Methylococcus capsulatus: one gene and its partner. The protein of the gene in region 2 interacts with the protein of the main gene of each other region in a pairwise test. Links are inferred from orthologs where the notes say so. Each region holds a gene or a part of one and is shown on either strand. Other genes may lie near its edges.

Region 1 (3,588 bases), 620 kb from region 2 along the record:
CCCGCGCGGCGGCGCGGCTGACCGGAACCAGCCAGTCGATGATGCGGCGCCGATGGTAACCTATGACATAGGGCATCCAGCCCCCCTGGATCAGGTCGCGGTCGGCATCGTGGATTTCCAGCACGTGCTTGAGGCCGAACTGTGCCAGCCAGCGGCTGACCATCAGGTTATGGGTGAAGATGCCGCGGGCCCGGCGCAGCTCGCCGAACTTGCGAACGAAGAACGGCCACAGGCCGAAACGGGTGTGCAGCCAGGGATCGAGCCGCAGGTCCAGGGCTTCGTCGATGCCGAAATCGCGCAGACGCGCTGCGACGGTGACGCCTTTGGCGGGCGGCAGGTATAACCGGGTCGGCACGCCGATCCGGGCGAAGCTTTCGGCCACGTGCAGCGCCTGGATCAGGTTGGCGCCATTGCGGTGCAAACGACAGCGGGCAACATAGATCAAAGGTGCATCGTTCATCGAGCGGACTTCCTTTGCCGGCGGCGGGTGCGCAGTTGGTAGAGTGTCGGGGTCAGCGCAGGCTGTCGAGTGAGCCAGTACACCGCCGCGCGCCAGTAAAGGTCCAGACGCTTGCCCAGATGCCAATACCAGGGCCGCTCCGGCAGCACCAGAGCGCCGCTCTCATCAGGCGTCACGCCTTCCAGCTCGGCCAGCCAGCTCTTGTCCTTCTCGTAGCCGAGCTCGATCAGAAGCTCGGACAGATCGCCGTACTTCGCCATCTGCGCCACCAAGTGCGGCTTGTGCTGGCGCCAGTTGCCGATGCTGCCGGGGTCGATCGGCCGCAGACTCCCCAAGGCATCGAGCGAATCCCGGGAGGGCCGGGCATGGCGGTGGAATTCACTGAAGGGATGGCGCTGCTTGAGGAACGGTAGGCGCGCCATCAACTCGCGTTGCACAGCGTCGGGGCCGGTGACCAGGTCTTCATAACGGACGGTGATGAAGCGCGGATGGTCCATGAGTTTCTTAGCCGCACCGTGCAGTTCGCGCCAGAGCCCCAGGTTGCTCCAATAGCGCTGCGTGTCCTTGCGGTGGCTACGGCTGGAGATAGCGTCCCTTGGGTCGCGGAGCAGGTAGATCACCCACAGGTCGGCGTCCACCGCCAGGAATGGGGCGACCACGGTGGTTTGCAGCGGATACTTGGTCAGCAGGATCTCGTCGCTGTAGTCATAGGGCTGGTAGATGCTCTGTTCGTGCTCGGCATAACCACCGATCTCGAAGCAGGTCACCATGAGTTCGTTGAGCAGTGTCGTGCCGCTGCGAGGCGAGCAGCCGACGATGTGGATGCGATGGGTCATTCGATGTCTCGGGTCGGAAAGGCCGCGGGCGCACCGTCTTTGAACACGATCAGTTCGCCGGGCTCCATGGCGGTCCAGGATTCGTTGTCGGTCAGCGGCTGGGTGGCGATGACCGCTACCCGGTCCTCCGGCGTGGTGAGGTCGGCGAAATCCACCGTGAGGTCTTCGTCGACCAGGTGAGCATGGCTGAACGGTGCCTGTCTCACGATGTAGTGGAGATGGGTGGAGCAGTGTGCCAACATGAGATCGCCGTCGGACAGGATGTAGTTGAAAGTGCCGTGTTCGGCAATATCCCGCGTGACCTCGAGGATCATGCGGGCCAGATCCGCGCTTCCGGGGGGCTCGGCGTAACGGTCACGCAGGGTTTCCAGGATCAGGCAGAATGCCCGCTCGCTGTCAGTGGTGCCGACCGGACGGTAATGGCGCTGGCGCAAGACCGGCAGGTTCTCCAGGTTGCCGTTGTGCGCGAAGATCCAATTCCGTCCCCACATCTCCCGCTGGAAAGGGTGGCAGTTGGCGAGTGTAGTCCCGCCGACCGTGGCCTTGCGGATGTGGGCTATGACATGGGTCGACTTGATCGGGTAGTTCCGGATCAGTTCGGCGATCGGCGATCCGGCGGAGGGCTGGTAGTCCAGGAACAGCCGACAGCCACGATCCTCGAAGAAGGCGATACCGAAGCCGTCGGTGTGGTGCCCGGTGCGCCCGCCCCGCAGAGTGAAGCCGCGGAAAGAGAAGCAAATGTCCGTCGGCACGTTGCAATTCATGCCCAGCAGTTCGCACATGGGAGGGGAGAGTCCGCCAGTTCTGAAGGCGCGTATTCTACTTCAGGCGCTGTTCCTGCATCCGCGGAGTCCGCCCGGTCTCCCATCTGGAGCTTGGCAGGCGGAATCCGATACGGCATGACAGCGATCTTTGACTTACCTTTTGAACCCAGCCCGTCCTGCGGACGCTTCATGTTGCCCGATGTGGCCGGCCAAGTCCATCCACAGAGCCGGCAGCCCCAGGCTCCGCAGCCATTCCGGGCCGTCAGATGCCTTCAGCATGGCGATGGTGCAGGCGCTGCCGGCGATGAGCGCATGAGAGGCGGCCACGCTGACCGAGGCCAGCCCTTGCACGGGCCAGCCGGTCCGGGGATCGAGGATATGGCCGTAGCGTTTGCCAGCCACGCTGATGCAGCGTTCGTAGTCGCCACTGGTAGTGACCGCGCCGGAGCGAACGCTGAGGGTGGCCAGGAGCTTGCCGGGTTCGCGCGGATGGTTGATGCCAACCTCCCAGGCCGTACCGTCCGGGTGCGGCCCGATCACCCGCAGGTCGCCGCCGAAATTCACCACGCCGGCCGTGATGCCGCGTTCGAGGCAGCGCGTTGCCGCCCGGTCGGCGGCGTATTCTTTGCCGATGCCGCCGAAATCGAGCTCCATGCCGGGCACCTCGAATTTCAGCACCGGCCGGTCCCAGCGCAGTTTGTCCCAGCCGACCCGTTCCAGTAGGGCTTCGATCTCGCTTGGCTCGGGTAGCCGGTCGCCCGCGAAATTCCAGGCTTGGCGCAGGATGCCGGAGGTCACGTCGAACAGGCCGCCGCTCTGTTCGTAGCAGGTCTTGGCGTAGTCGAGCAATGCCGCCATCTCTTCATCGACCACTACCCCGGTTTTGCGTCCTGCCCGAGCGTTGATCCTGGACAGCAGACTGTCCGGCCGGTAGCGCGAGTAGCGGGCTTCCAGGACCTGCACTTCGCCGATCACTTCCCTCGCCACGGCCTGAGCCTCGGTTTCGGTTTCGGCATAGAGGATCAGGTGGCAGGGCGAACCCATCGCCCGGAATGGGAAACGGAAGGGCTGCAGGTCCAAAGGTTCGTCAGAATTTGAGATTCAGGTTGACCGAATACAGGGCGAAACTGAAATTGTCCACGTGACTGCCGGTGCCGCCCATGAAGCCCATGCCTTGGGTGCGCTGATACAGATCCACCCCACCGCCGATCTGCAACATCCCGAAGAAGGTCTTGTTCACCTGGAGTCCGCCACCGACCGCGCCGAAACTGGCGAGCCGGTAGTCGGAGGAATACAGGCCATCGGCGGTGGGTCGGTCGTAAACGGTTTGGTAGAAATAGGCGGAGCGCTGGGTGTAATACCTTAGGCGGAACGTCAGCATCGTCTCGTACGGCAGCGGCTGCAGCCAGCCGGCTTCGAAGGTGTGCGAGTCGATGTTCCAGTTGTCCGAATAGAATCGGTAGTCCAGGTGCAGGGCGGCCGCATTGAGCTCCGGGATGTTGCGCACGTAGCGCAGCAGCACCGCGGA
Region 2 (3,612 bases):
TGGGGGGCTGGAAAACCTTTCCTAATTAATAATGGAGGAAATTGTGAATCGCAATTCATTCAAGAAAATCTCAATTCAGGCGTCGCTTGTGCTTTTTGCGCTGAGCTTATTTTTTTTGATGGCGCCAACATCCAATGCCGTCAGCCCGACATACCAATACACCGTTCTTAAACTTAGTAATGGTAGTCAGTCTGAAGTTCAGAATTTATTGACATCATGGGGCGCCAATGGCTGGAAGTTCGTCTGGGCTGGTGGCAATCTAATGGTGCTACAAAAGTAGTGTTTATTTACTTAAGGAACCTCTGCAAAACCGGATTCTGCCCATAGCTTAACAAGTTCAGAATCAATGCGATCAATCACTTATAAATCGATTTGAACCTGATCCTGCGGTTTTGCAGAGGTTCCTTAATGTTGACTGTGGCGAGGGTATTATTACGCTCTCGCTATGGTCCAAATGCTTACTTGTTTTACCCCATCCTGCTGTAATGTCCGAGATAGTTCCCCGACAGTTGCTCCTGTGGTGACTACGTCGTCGAAAATGGCGATATGGCGTGTGCCGATTCTATGTTCCAGCTTGAATGCACCACGGATATTTTTCGCCCGATCTTTCGCAGACAGAGCGGATTGCTGCCGGGTATTGCGGCTGCGGGTGCAGACATGCAGTTCTAGCGGGATGTTCAAGTTCCGGCTCACGTGCCGGGCGATTTCCAGCGACTGGTTGAAGCCGCGCTCGCGGTAGCGGGAAGGGTGCAGCGGAACCGGAACGATGAGTTCGGGCAGTTCGGCATGTGTCCGGAAGTGGGCGGCGGCCAGTTCTCCCAGCGTGCGGGCGCAGGCGTGGCGACGGCCGAACTTGAGTCCGTGTATCAGATGCCGGATGGGCTCTTCGTAGCGGAACGCCGCGCGGCAACTGTCGAACGGCGGCGGCTGTTGCAGGCAGCGGCCGCAGGGGCTGGGGGCGCCGTCCGGCAGGGTTTCGCCGCAGCGCAGGCACGCGGTGCCGGTCCGTGGAAGGTCGCGTTCGCATGCCCCGCACAGATCCAGTCCCCGTTCTCCGGAAGCTCCGCACAACAGGCAAGTGGGCGGATAGATCCAGTTCTGTATAATATTCAGCCAGCCGTTTACAGTTTTCATGTTTGCGCGTTGACAGAGGCTGTCGGCGTGTTCGTGTTATGACTTTCTAACCCGGCCGTACCCGAATTTTGGTTGGGCTTTCCCTCATCGCCGTCCCTTCTTCCCAGAGGGAGAAGGGGGCGGAATCCCCTCTCCCTCCGGGAGATGCGCAGGTGAGGGCGCCAACCGTCGCAACGAGCTGGTATCCGGGTCATCCATTGGAGATCGAGTGTAATGCATGCGGAAGTTGCGGTAATGATGAACCAGGAGCGGGAGGGCGAGCCTGTGCTGCGCCACGATTGGACCCACGGCGAGATCGAAGCCTTGTTCGCGCTGCCGTTCAACGAGCTTTTGTACCGGGCACAGACCGTGCATCGCCGCCATTTCGATCCCAACGAAATCCAGGTCAGCAGCCTGCTCAGCATCAAGACCGGCGCCTGTTCGGAAGACTGTGCCTATTGCCCCCAGAGCGCGCATTACGAGACCGGCGTCAAGCGCGAATCGCTGATGCCGCTGGCAGAGGTGCTGGACGCCGCGCGCCGGGCCAAGGAAGAAGGCGCCACACGGTTCTGCATGGGCGCTGCTTGGCGCAGTCCGCGCGATGGCGATGTGGAAGCCATCGCGGCGATGGTCGAAGGCGTCAAGGCGCTGGGAATGGAAACCTGTGTCACCGCGGGGATGTTGACCGATGAACAGACCCGGCGGCTCAAGGAAGCGGGGCTGGATTACTACAACCACAACCTGGACACCTCGGAAAGCTATTACGGCGAGATCATCACCACCCGGACCTACCAGGACCGGCTGGATACCTTGCAGCGGGTGCGCGACGCCGGCATGCATGTGTGCTGCGGCGGCATCGTCGGCATGGGTGAATCCGCCGCCGACCGTGCCGGCCTGCTGATGGGGCTCGCCAATCTGCCACGGCACCCGGAAAGCGTGCCGATCAATCTGCTGGTGAAGGTGGAGGGCACGCCGCTGGCCGATACGGCGGCACTCGATCCGTTCGACTTCGTCCGCACCGTCGCCGTGGCTCGGATCATGATGCCGGCGTCGCGGGTGCGGCTGTCGGCCGGCCGTTCGGATATGAGCGACGAGATGCAGGCCCTGTGTTTTCTGGCCGGGGCCAATTCGATTTTTTACGGCGACAAGCTGCTGACGACGGAGAATCCCCAGGCTCGGCGCGATCGGCAGTTGTTCGCGCGATTGGGGCTGCGCATGGCGGGCCCAGGCTGCTGAGTTCCATGGCGTTCGATCCGGCCTCGGCCTTGCAGGTGATCAAGGCGCGCGATGCCTACCGGCGGCGGTGTATCGTCGAAAGTCCCCAGGACGTCCGGGTCGTCATCGACGGCCGCCCCAGGGTCAATTTCTGCAGCAACGATTATCTGGGGCTGGCGAGCCACCCCGCAGTACGGGAGGCCTTCCGGCGCGGCGTCGACCGCTGGGGCGTCGGATCCGGCGCTTCCCATCTGGTCTGCGGCCACACGGCGGCGCACCATGCACTGGAAGAGGAACTGGCCGAATTTACCGGACGTCCGCGGGCTTTGCTGTTCTCCACCGGCTACATGGCCAATCTCGGTGTCGTTTCCGCCTTGGTCGGGCGCGGCGATACGGTGTTCGAGGACCGGCTGAACCATGCCTCGCTGCTGGACGGCGGCCTTTTGTCCGGCGCCCGCTTCCAGCGCTACCGCCATGCCGATGCCCGCGCTCTCGAAGCCGCTCTGGTCGAGTCCCGTGCCGAAACCCGGCTGGTCGTCACCGATGGTGTATTCAGCATGGATGGGGATCTGGCGCCCTTGCCAGAGTTGGCGCGTGTTGCCCGGGACGGCGGGGCGTGGCTGATGGTCGACGATGCCCACGGCCTGGCTGTCCTGGGCGCCGAAGGGCGCGGAACCCCGGAGCATTTCGGCCTGGACGCGACCGAGGTCCCTGTTCTGGTCGGCACCCTGGGCAAGGCGCTGGGCACGTTCGGAGCCTTCGTGGCGGGTTCGGAGGCCCTGATCGACTATCTGATCCAGCGTGCTCGTACCTATGTCTACACCACAGCGCTGCCGCCTGCGGTCGCCGAGGCGACCCGGGTCAGTTTGCGTGTCGTGCGTGAGGAGCCTGAGCGGCGCGCGCGGCTGCATTGCAATGTACGGCGTTTTCGTGCCGGTGCCGCGAGCCTGGGGTTCGAACTCGGCGACCTGCCCGGTCCGATCCAGCCCCTCGTGATCGGTGCCAATGCCGATGCCCTCGAAGCCAGCCGTCGGCTGGGCGAGCGGGGCTTTCTGGTGAGCGCCATCCGTCCGCCGACGGTGCCGGCAGGCACCGCCCGGCTGCGAATCACTCTGTCCGCGGCGCACTCCGACGAGCAGATCGACGGCCTGCTCGAAGCCCTGGCCGAAGCCGCTCCTCAGGAGGCTTGAATGGGGTTGTTCGTCGAGACTTCGGGGCGCGGGCTAGAGGTGGTCCTGATCCACGGCTGGGGCATGCATGGCGGCATCTGGTCCGGTTTCGTGC

The links. The genes of interacting proteins can lie anywhere in the genome.
Region 1: the proteins of bioB (region 2) and N4J17_RS07845 interact in binary tests that used the Escherichia coli proteins (3 or more experiments, as listed by UniProt). The link is inferred for Methylococcus capsulatus from one-to-one orthologs.

The regions. Positions count from the first base shown.
Region 1 is NZ_CP104311.1:1,595,123-1,598,710, forward strand. The notes cover bases 186-3,060. They hold N4J17_RS07845 (class II glutamine amidotransferase), read right to left. Parts: upstream 2,079-3,060; coding sequence 1,293-2,078; downstream 186-1,292. Other genes in these bases: N4J17_RS07835 (glycosyltransferase family 4 protein), read right to left, coding at 186-460; N4J17_RS07840 (sulfotransferase), read right to left, coding at 457-1,296; N4J17_RS07850 (FAD:protein FMN transferase), read right to left, coding at 2,214-3,060. Outside these bases: more of N4J17_RS07835, read right to left, coding at 1-185; more of N4J17_RS07850, read right to left, coding at 3,061-3,140; N4J17_RS07855 (DUF3570 domain-containing protein), read right to left, coding at 3,148-3,588.
Region 2 is NZ_CP104311.1:2,211,760-2,215,371, forward strand. What follows is about bases 472-3,358. They hold bioB (biotin synthase BioB), read left to right. Parts: upstream 472-1,368; coding sequence 1,369-2,349; downstream 2,350-3,358. Other genes in these bases: N4J17_RS10990 (ComF family protein), read right to left, coding at 472-1,134; bioF (8-amino-7-oxononanoate synthase), read left to right, coding at 2,355-3,358. Outside these bases: more of N4J17_RS10990, read right to left, coding at 433-471; more of bioF, read left to right, coding at 3,359-3,518; pimeloyl-ACP methyl ester esterase BioH, read left to right, coding at 3,519-3,612. UniProt on the Escherichia coli protein: Catalyzes the conversion of dethiobiotin (DTB) to biotin by the insertion of a sulfur atom into dethiobiotin via a radical-based mechanism.